DNA from 2 places in the Caloramator sp. CAR-1 genome. Region 2 is predicted to be linked to the other one. Evidence: a T-box and tRNA genes for the amino acid it is inferred to sense, from the RefSeq annotation. Region 2 holds a T-box; the other holds one or more tRNA genes.
What was found. A T-box is a leader RNA that pairs with one kind of tRNA and senses whether it is charged. The one in region 2 lies ahead of metG (methionine--tRNA ligase), so its partner is inferred to be a tRNA-Met.
Positions count from the first base shown of each region.

Region 1: it has a tRNA-Met gene. The T-box ahead of metG (methionine--tRNA ligase) is inferred to sense a tRNA for this amino acid. The anticodon was not compared.

Region 1 is NZ_JAUONW010000011.1:25,259-28,429, forward strand. It holds gene yabQ (spore cortex biosynthesis protein YabQ) at 1-151, shown strand, start outside; gene Q3V94_RS03640 (septum formation initiator family protein) at 199-477, shown strand; gene Q3V94_RS03645 (S1 domain-containing RNA-binding protein) at 546-941, shown strand; tRNA gene Q3V94_RS03650 (tRNA-Leu) at 1,115-1,204, shown strand; tRNA gene Q3V94_RS03655 (tRNA-Met) at 1,209-1,284, shown strand; tRNA gene Q3V94_RS03660 (tRNA-Met) at 1,289-1,365, shown strand; gene spoIIE (stage II sporulation protein E) at 1,674-3,171, shown strand, end outside.
Region 2 is NZ_JAUONW010000026.1:4,122-12,418, reverse strand. It holds gene Q3V94_RS07850 (sensor histidine kinase) at 1-875, shown strand, start outside; gene Q3V94_RS07845 (response regulator transcription factor) at 872-1,489, shown strand; gene Q3V94_RS07840 (hypothetical protein) at 1,503-2,009, shown strand; gene Q3V94_RS07835 (hypothetical protein) at 1,981-2,361, shown strand; gene Q3V94_RS07830 (signal peptidase I) at 2,373-3,551, shown strand; gene Q3V94_RS07825 (SipW-dependent-type signal peptide-containing protein) at 3,752-4,321, shown strand; gene Q3V94_RS07820 (SipW-dependent-type signal peptide-containing protein) at 4,378-5,034, shown strand; gene Q3V94_RS07815 (DUF5305 family protein) at 5,125-6,237, shown strand; T-box leader at 6,296-6,517, shown strand; gene metG (methionine--tRNA ligase) at 6,594-8,297, shown strand, end outside.

The DNA.
Region 1 (3,171 bases), on a different contig from region 2:
CTTTATTATAAAAACAGTAAGGCTATTTTTTAGATTCATTATTACTCCCTTTGTTTTGTTAAGGAGACTGATTTTTAATATCAGTTTTCTTATAAGAAGAACAGGAAGATTAATTTTAGGTAAAAAAATTATAAAAAAGCAGGAAATTTAATTTATTTATAGAATATTATATATTGAACAAAAGAAGAGGGGATGCCTATGAAGAAAAAAAGAAACATTAAAAAGATTATTTGGGGATTAGTATTTATTATGTTTGGTTCAATTTTCGTTAAACAGCAAATAATATTATATAGATTGAATAAGCAATATAAACATTATAATGAGCAGCTTCAAAAAGTAAAAGTTATAAACTCTCAACTTAAGGAACAACTTAAGGAGGCAAAAAGGCCTGAACATGTAGAGAAGCTAGCCAGGGAAAAACTTGGTTTGGTAAAACCGGGAGAGATCTTATTTATCGACAAAAACAAAAGAAGATAATTTGACTTGGATTATATAATTTTGTATAATTATATCATTAAAATATATTAAGGAGGAATTCTTTTAATATGACCTTAAAGGTAGGAACGATTTTAGAAGGAACAGTAGTAAACATTACAAATTTTGGAGCATTTGTTGATGTATCAGGTAAAACAGGTTTGGTTCACATCAGCGAGGTATCTGATACTTACGTTAAGGACATCAGGCAGCATCTTAAGGAAAAGGACAAAGTAAAGGTAAAAGTTATTGCAATCGATGATGATGGCAAAATAAGCCTTTCAATTAAGCAGGCTATGCCTAAATCATCAAAGCCAATTGAAGTTGATTGGCAGAGCGAAAGAAACAAAAATAATGGACTTTCTTTTGAGGAAAGGCTTGCTAAATTCTTAAAAGAAAGCGAGGAGAGAATCCAGGACATTAAGCATAGAGAAGGCAAAAGATATGGAACAGTATCAAGAAGATAGAAACTCAAGGTGTTTTACCAAACGTAAAACACCTTTTTATAATAAATAATAAGAACTTACTTCTACAATATATTACCATAAAAATTTTATAAAAAAAATTTAAAAATACTATTGACGAAATAATAATAGCATTATATAATAAGTATTGTCGATGCGAGATAACAAAACTGAATGCCGGAGTGGCGGAACAGGCAGACGCACAGGACTTAAAATCCTGCGGTCCCTAAAGGACCGTACCGGTTCGACCCCGGTCTCCGGCACCAATGTCGCGGGGTGGAGCAGTTGGTAGCTCGTCGGGCTCATAACCCGAAGGTCGAAGGTTCAAGTCCTTCCCCCGCAACCAACATGGCGGCGTAGCTCAGTTGGCCAGAGCAATCGGTTCATACCCGATGTGTCAGCGGTTCGAATCCGTTCGCCGCCACCATACTTAAGCAGCTTAGGCTGCTTTTTTTATTTTTTGTAAAAAAAGAATCAAAAAAATCATAAGCTGATTTGTTGAAAATATTTGTTATTAGAATAAAATTTCCGTCGTATTTTTATGGTCTATGAAAATATTCTTATTTTTTTTACAAGATCAAAGTTGAATTTTTATATAAAAAGGAGGAAGAAAACATAATTGGCTTAAAATAAAATAATCTGTCAATATTTTTGTATGGAAATAAAAGGAATAATGACAAAATATTCAGCATATATTTGATATAATAACCTCACAAAAATATGTGAGGTGGTTTTATGATAGAAAGGGAAGTTCTACATAAAAAAGATGTAAAGGCGTTAAAAAGAGAAAAGTTAAAAGCACAACATTTATTACTGCTTATATTTATTTTCTTTACCTCAAGAGTTCTTTTTTTAAGGGAGATAATGCCCTTTGGAATAGCACTTTTAATTGCTTCAACTATGATCTTAGATAAGGAATGGATAATGGTCTGTGGACTGTTTTCTGTTCTTGGTTATTTAACGGAAAGTAATGTTCTAGCTGCCAAGACACATATTTTTCTTACTGTTTGGGTTATGATTTTAAATCTATTTATAAAGAGTGAAAAGAAAAGATTATTTATTCTTTTAGCATCAACCTCCATATTAAATGTTTTGGCTTCTGTTTTTGCTCATAAGTATTTTTTAAAGAATTTAGTTCTATACGATGTTATAATATCTTCTTTTGAATCTTTAATTATTATTTCATCAGCCTATTTGTTTACATATGGTTTAGCATATTTTTTCAACAAGAAAAATGTAGAGCTTTTAAAAGAAGAGCTAATTAGCCTTGTATTAATATTTTTAATATCCTATGCAGGATTGTGGGATATTAGCTATAAATATGTTTCTTTAAAATCTGTTTTGGCGGTTTTAGTTATATTGACATCTGCCTATATAAAAGATGGACAAGTAGCAGCTTCAGTTGGCCTTTTGCTTGGATTGGTTTCAAGTTTTGCAGGAAATATTTCGGTTTATTTAGTCGCTGTATACGGATTGTGTGGTCTTGTTGCTGGTGCGTTAAAGGATTTAGGTAGGATAATTACATCTGTAGCCTTTATGATAACTTCAGTTGTAGTAATGATGTATGCTAATAAGGTTGATGTTTTATTTACTTTAGAAGTTAATATACTATTTGCGTCAATTATTTTTATTTTATTACCTTCTTCGATATTGGATAAGCTAAATTTAGCTTTAGATTTTGAAAATAAAAGAGAAGTTCCGCAAAAATTATATGTTGAAAGAATAAAGGATTATATAAATGGAAAGCTTAATATAATTTCTAAATCCTTAAATGGTTTAGCCAGTGTTTTAGCAGAAAGGTATGAAAATAACCTATCAAAGGTCAACGAAGTAAAGGGAACTGTTGAAAAGATAGCAAACAAAGTTTGCTCAAATTGTGAAGGAAGGCATTTTTGCTGGCAAAGGGAAACATATTATACTTATGATGTTTTTTGTGAAATGCTAAGAATGGCAGAAAAGAATGGTAAATTAGATATAAAACAAGTTCCGAATTCCTTTAACTTAAAATGCGTAAAGCTCAATGAGATAATAAGACAGATAAATTTTGAAATGGAAATTATAAGACTAAATAACAGATGGAATAAAAAACTTTTAAATTCAAAGATAGTATTAGCAGAGCAGATAAAGGGAATTTCTGTTGTTGTTTCAGATCTTGTAAAGGATATAACTAAATCTGTGGAATTTAAAAATGAATTGGAAGATAAAATATCAATGGTGTTTGATATCAATGGAA
Region 2 (8,297 bases):
TCATAAAGGATATTATTTTAAAATTTATGAACGAGATAAAAAATTCAGCTTCTCCAGTTATTAAAAACGTAGAAAATTTAGAAATTATTTTAAATGCTGTTAGAGCAGATTACAAAACATACGGAATATTAGGTTTTGCAATAAATTCTAAAGAAGAAAACATAGATCAGATTAAATTTTTAACAGAATTAAGTTCATTATCCTTTGATAGGATTTATTTTGAGGATGTAAAGGAAAAAATGTTGATTTCAAAGGAACAAAATAGGATTGCAAATGAAATACACGATAATGTAATACAAAGGCTTTTCTCACTTTCTTGTAAACTCTATTCATTTTATAAAAATATAGAAGGGTTAGATAAGGAGCTGGCTAAAGAGTTAATAGGCTTTAGAAATTCAATAGACTCAACTATGCGTCTGCTTCGTGAAACTATATATGACCTTAGCTGGAACAAATATGCAAATGATTCCTTTATTGTTGAAATAAATAATTATATAAACGATATTAAATATATTAATAATGCTGAAATTAATTTCAATATATCAGGTGATATTGAAATTCTAAGTATTTTACAAAAAAAGGCATTATACAGGATAATATGTGAAACATTATCTAATTCAATAAGGCATGGGAAGGCTGATATAATCGATATTAATTTATTAATAAACAAAGAAGAAGTAAATCTAATAATAACTGATAATGGAAATGGATTTAATGTTAAGGCTATGGGAAATAGTGGAATAGGCTTAAAAAACATAAAAACATTAGTTGACGTATTAAAAGGTAGTATAGAAATAGACAGCAAGATTGGAAAAGGCACAAAACTATTTATTAAATTGAAGAATGCAGAACAAAAATTGGAGGGGATAGTATGAATGTAATTGTTGTTGATGATCATCCTCTTGTTAGAGTGGGATTGTCTTCTGCATTAAAACTTGAAAAAAATATTGAGAAAATTTATGAGGCTTCAAACATTCAGGATACAATAAAAATACTTACGATGAATAAAATTGAAATTGCTATTGTAGATTTAAGATTGGCTAATGAAAGTGGTCTTGAACTAATTCGAATAGCAAAAAATAAAAATATTGAAACAAAATTTATTGTTCTCACATCATCATTGAATAGGGAAGACTTTGAAAGGGCAAAGGATCTAGATGTTGATGGTTACCTTTTAAAGGATGCATATATTGAAGATATTATTTATGCCATTCATGTTGTAGAAAGAGGCAAGAAGTTTTATTCTCAGGAAATACTTAATATAAACTTCGAAAACAATTTCCTTAATACCCTAACTGAAAGGGAAAAGGAAATTTTAATAGAAATTGGTAAGGGACTTAGCAACATTGAAATTGCACAAAAATTATTTATTTCAGAAAACACTGTTAAAAAGCATATAACTAATATTTTAGCAAAACTAAATTTAAAACATAGAACAGAGGCAGCTTTGTATATAAATAATATATTAAAATTTGGTAATGCTGTATAGGAGTTGGTGAATTATGAGAAAAGGATTTAAAAAAACAAGATTTATATTTATATTAGTTGTTTTGCTGACTTTGAACTTTTTAGGAATTACATACGCATATTGGGAAGAGGGATTAGATATAAATATGCATCTTCAAACAGGAAATATATTTCCTGAATTTGTAGGAGCGCTACCAATTTCTAAAAAGGATACAATTTCAGTAGAATGTGGCATGGATACGATTAATATAAACGGCAAACTTAAGCCACATGAATCAGCAATAATATTTTACGAAATAACAAACAAGGGAAGCGTTCCTATTAAGTTGGCGGATATAAATTTTATTAAGGATGATGGAATTATAGTAAACAACATACTTCCTATTGGAATAATAGATACATACGGAAGACAAAATGGCTTTGGAACTATACAAATTGGTGCATTAAAGGAAGGCCAATATAATTTTGAACTTGAGCTTATCTATGGACAATTTAATAGTCAGGAGGATAACTATGAAAAAACTTTTAGTTTTATTGATTAGCCTATTTTTATCCATGATTTTTATATCCGGAGGATATGGCTACTGGCAGAAGAAGATAATAATAAGGGGCAGCATTAATGTTGTTAAACCACCGATGCCGCCTAAACCTAAGATAAAAACTGAATATAAGAATGACGATAAGAAAGAAGAAAAGGATAAGATAGAAGAAACAGTGGTAGAAGATAGCCAAAATCAAGCAGTTGAAATTCGTAGAAACGGAGAAATTCAGATAATAAATGAAGTAGAAAGTGAAATAAAAGAAGAAAATGCTGAGGAAAACAGCAAAAATAGCAATGCCACAGCAGAGGATATAAACTCTGATTCTAAGGTGAAAGAAACAAACTCAAATTAAGGGGGATGTTTATGAAAATCAATATTTCACAAAAGAATAGAGCTTCAATTGCTCTCTTTTTTATTTTCATTAATTATTTACTTGAAAGCTCTTCTCTATTATTCTATGTAAAACTGCCCCTTTTTCAGTTTTACTGGAAACCTCTTGTTCATCTAATAGTTATTTTTGTTATTTTAACATTTCCAAGACCAAGACCTAAAAGCAAGTTGAAAATGAAGGAGAATATAAATTATTGGGCCTTCAATTTTGCAGCTATATATATTATTGTATATTCATTAGCTGGACTTATAGATGGATTTGGGAAAAGTCCCTATAGCCATACTCCCCTAGGTATCTTAAATAATCTTTTTTATATCTTTTCTATTCTTGTTGCAAGGGAACTTGTAAGAAGCTATGTAGTTAATACATTCGTGAAAAAAGAAAATTTTTTGTTTTTTATACTTATTTCTCTTTTTATGACAATTATTAGTATTTCATTTTCCAAATTTGAAAATCTAAAAAATGTTAAGGATTGTGTGATGTTCTTTGCAAAGGATTTTGCACCTGATCTTTCAAAAAGTCTTATCTCTACTTATTTTGTATTTATAGGTGGTGCAGGGCCTTCAATTATTTATCAAGGACTTATAGAAACCTTTGAATGGTTAAGTCCTATTCTGCCAAACCTAAAATGGATAACAATGGCGCTTGTTGGAGTTATGGTGCCTATATTTAGCCTATCTGCTCTTCAGGGCTATTACTTAAAAGAAATGAAGTCGCTAAAACATCAAGAAGAAGAGGATCTTTTGGGTTGGATTATAACAAGCGTTGCATCGATACTTTTAATATGGTTTACCGTTGGAGTTTTTCCAATTTTCCCATCGGTTATTGCAACTGGAAGCATGGAACCAATGATAAAACCGGGGGATGTTATTTTGATTAAAAGAGTAAATATAGATGATTTAAAGGTAGGCGATGTAATACAGTTTAAGAGGGAGAATATACTAATTTCCCATAGAATAATAGAAATAGTTAAAAAGGATAATATTATATGCTATAGAACAAAGGGGGATAATAATTCAGTTGCAGATTCAGAACTTGTAAAACCACAGGATATCAAAGGGAAAATAATAAAGGTGGTTCCCAAAATAGGTTGGCCAACATTATTATTAAAGAGTAGAAACAAGGTTCCTCTTGAAAAAGTTCAATTTTAAATACTACTAAAGTAGTATGAATAGTAGGAAAGTAGTAGAAAAATGGCACAAATATACCCACCAAAATTATACTTTTGGTGGGTTTTTTAATTTAAATATGGGTCTATAATAATAAATGAAAGCAAACGGATTAAGTAAATGGCCGGCCTACTTTGATCCGTAATATAAATCAAAATTTAACCTTAAAGGAGGAGTTTTAAATGAAAAAGTCAAGATTTTTTGCTCTTATTCTTGCTGTTGCAGTAATGCTCATGGGTGCAGGATATGCATATTGGACTGATTCAGTAACATTCTCAAACACAGTTAAAACTGGTCAAGTTGAATTAGCTTTTGATAAAAACGATAGTGGAAGTTTAGTTTTCCAAGAAGGTAACCAAGGCGTTGCAACTGGCTCAGCTGAAGTTTCAGCAGATTCAGCTACTATAACTGTAAACAATCTTTATCCAGGTGCTTCAACATCAAAGAGTTTAACAATTGTTAATGATAGCACAATTCCGGTTAAGTTAATAGGACTTTCATTCATACCAAGCAAAGAAGGAATAGTTGATGGAGAACTCATAGTTAATGCAGTTGTTAAAGTTGGAGAAACTAAAGTTTGGGAAGGTAGCTTAGTTAATGGACTTAATTTTACAAATCAAAATGTTATAGTTCCAGCAGAAACTGACGTTACAATAGATTTATCAATTTCAATGCCAACTACAGCTACAGCTAGCGAAAGCAAGACTTTCAGCTTTACAGTATCACCACAATTCTTGCAATTCAATCAATAATAATTTAATAAGCAGGGTTTAATACCCTGCTTAATTAATATAAAGAGGTGTTAGATATGAAAAAATCAAGGTTCATATCAATAGTTTTAGTAATGGTATTTCTGATAATAGGTGCAGGATATGCTTATTGGACAGATACAGTTACATTTGGAACGACAGTTAAGACAGGTAATGTAGATATAGCTTTTGAAAGTGATCCACAGATGGAAGATTTAGATGAATATGTTGAAACTAAAGTTACTGCTATTGATAATAATAATGTTAATATTAAAATTGATAAATTATATCCAGGTGGTGGAGATGGAGTTTCTTTTAGGCTTGTAAACAGTGGAACTATACCTGTTGTATTTGATAATGTTAATGTAAGCACAATTAATGATGATAAAAGTATGATCAGTAATAATGTATTGACTTTTAGTGTTGAGCTTTGCAAAGTTAAAAATAATGGAGAATACATTAATCCTTTTAAAAATTCACCAATTTTATATAATTTAGATCAAGTTTGCAATTTAATTAATTACAGATTAAGAAATTGGAATGGACAAAATAATCCATTGATTTTGAATCCGGGTGAAGCTCTAGAAATAAGAAATCCAGAAGCATTACAGGCAGGGTATTTTGTAAGTATGTCACCAAATGCAGGGGATCAATACGAAAATGCTACTTTAAGCTTTAATCTTAACTTCCAATTCAAACAATGGAATGCACAATAAGCCAGTTTTTTGCTGGCTTTTTTCTTTTTGCAGGAATTTTATAACAAATATAGAATTATATACATAGGAATAAAAAAGGGGTGGTTGAGTATGAAAAAGTTAAAGATTAATAAAATAATAAGGATTGTAGGTATTGCTTTTTTTTCAGCTCTTTTTTTATTTTCATCGTCATATTTGTTCTATAGATCAAAAAACCCTATAACAAAAAAAGAAAAGGCAACTTTATATAACTATAAAGCAACATCAGATGCACAGTATAAAGTAGCTCTAAAGCCTAATATAATTTATGGTGCAAAAATTATGGATGAAGGAAAGGTATATATTGGAGAGATAGTTGACAATATTCTTGCTAAGTTTGTATATAATTTTGAAGGGAGTAGCAAAACAAAAATTCAAGGTGAATACAACGTTATTGCATCAGTTGAAGGTTATGTTGCTGAAAATGAAAAAACAAAAATAGTATGGAATAAAAATTATGTTTTATTGCCTACTGAAAAATTTCAAGTAGAATCAAATTTTTATAAAGTTGAAAAGAATATTAGCATTAACATAGATAATTTTAATGCCCTTGTTGCAAAGGTTTATGAAACTACAAAAGTTGCCGTTCCAACAAAAGTAGTTGTCTATATGAATGTTAACTTAAGAACAGAAGCTGAAGGACAACCTATTGAATCAAAAATGTCGCCATCCATTATAATCCCTTTAGCCTCGAATTATTTTGAAATAGCAAAGAATATCCCTGAAGAGCAAAAGGGGGATATAACAAGGGAACAGACTATAAGGATTGAATTTAATAAAAAATACAAGCTTCTTTTACAAATATCAATTGCATTTTCTACAATCATGATAATTCTTCTTTTAATATTAACAGAAGGTGTTGAAAAAGATGCACACACGAAGGCAGTAAACAAAATACTAAAAAATCATGGAAATAGAATTGTGGCAGTTGAAGGAGATGTCCAAAGCAGTCAAAGTATAGTAAAGGTTAAAACAATAGAGGATTTAATTAAAATTGCTGATGAAATTGAAAGGCCTATTATGTATAAATTCCATAAAGAAACTAAAAAAATTAACGAATTTTTTGTATCCGATGATAAAGTGATGTATGTTTTTGTTCTTAAGGATTATGTAAAAAACGAGGAAAAGGAAAATAGTAGAAAGGTTAAAGTTAAGCAAACCAAAACAAAAGAAAAAACAGTTTAGTAAGCTGTTGACAACGTTTAGTATTTTGTATAAACTTGTGAATAAATAGCATAATATTAATAAAGCTGTGAAGGAAAGAGTAGCACGTGTAGCATTTAAAGAGAGCCGGGGTAGGTGAAAGCCGGTAATGTAAAGCGTGTGAAGATGGCTCTGGAGCTTGTATGCTGAAGTTTAGTAGGCATACACGGTTTATCCGTTATCTTAAGGTCACTGACCTTACAAGGCCTAAGTCGCGAGGCTTAGGTGAATTAGGGTGGTAACGCGGCACCTCGCCCCTAAACGGGCGGGGTGTTTTTTAGTTAAATTTGGAAATGTCAAAAAGTCAAGTGGCAGCCACTTTCGAAAGGAGGTTATTTATGAAGGAAAAATATTACATAACAACGCCAATTTATTATCCAAGTGACAGGCTACATATTGGTAATACCTACACAACAGTTCTTGCGGATGCCCTTGCAAGGTTTAAAAGATTAACCGGATACGATGTGTTTTTTCTAACAGGAACCGACGAGCATGGTCAAAAAATTCAAAGGATTGCAGAGAAAAAGGGAGTAACTCCTAAGGAATATGTTGATAACATAGTAGCTTCAATTAAAGAATTATGGAAGACAATAAATATATCTTATGATAAGTTTATAAGAACCACCGATGATTACCATATCAAGGCGGTTCAGGATATTTTCAAAAAGCTCTATGAAAAGGGAGATATCTACAAGGGCTACTACGAAGGATGGTATTGCACACCCTGTGAATCCTTCTTTACAGAAACACAGCTTGTTGATGGAAAATGTCCCGACTGCGGAAGGGAAGTTGAGTGGACCAAGGAGGAGGCATACTTTTTTAAGCTTTCAAAGTATCAAGATAAGCTTCTTAAATACATAGAAGAGCATCCAGATTTTATACTTCCTGAAAAAAGAAAGAACGAGATGATAAATAACTTCATAAAACCTGGTCTTGAGGATCTTTGTGTTTCAAGAACATCATTTACATGGGGAATCCCAGTTAGCTTTGACGAAAAGCATGTTGTTTATGTTTGGATAGACGCCCTTTCAAACTATATAACAGCCCTTGGATATGGAAGCGACGATGATAGTCTTTACAAAAAGTTCTGGCCGGCGGATGTTCATCTTGTTGGAAAGGACATAGTAAGATTCCATACTATAATTTGGCCTATCATGCTCATGGCCCTTGACATTCCTCTTCCAAAGACGGTTTATGGCCATGGATGGCTCCTTGTTGATGGCGGCAAGATGTCAAAGTCAAAGGGAAATGTTATAGACCCTGTTGTTTTAACTGAGCACTTTGGTGTTGATGCCGTAAGATATTATCTTTTAAAGGAAATATCCTTTGAACACGATGGAAACTACAATAGCGAGATGTTCATAAAAAGAATAAACTCAGATCTTGCCAACGATCTTGGGAATCTTGTTTCAAGAACCCTTACTATGATCGAAAAGTATTTTAACGGCACAATAGAAAAGGGAATATTTGAAGGGGAATTTGACGAGGACCTTAAAAATACTGCCCTTGAGGTGCCTAAAAATGTTGAAAACTTAATGGATAGCCTTAGAGTATCAGAAGCCCTTGATGAGATCTGGCGTCTTGTAAGAAGGGCAAACAAATATATAGATGAGACTATGCCTTGGGTTTTAGCAAAGGACGATGCAAATAAGGAAAGGCTAAAGGGAGTTTTATATAATTTAACTGAGGCTATAAGGATAATTTCTGTTTTAATATCATCCTTCATGCCAGATACTTCAAGAAAGATAAACGAGCAGTTTAACTTTGGAGGCAAGGTTGTAACCTGGGACAGCATATTAGAGTTTGGGAATTTAGAAAGAGTTTCGGTAAAGAGGGGAGAATTATTATTTCCAAGGATTGACGTTGAAAAGAAGCTTGAGGAGCTTGAAAAGCTCTATGGACAAAAGGAGGAAAAGAAAATGGTTCCAATAAAGCCTGAGATTACAATTGAAGATTTTGACAAGATCGATTTAAGGGTTGTAAAGGTTTTAGAGGCTGAAAGGATAAAGGGTGCAGATAAGCTACTAAAGCTTAAGGTTGAT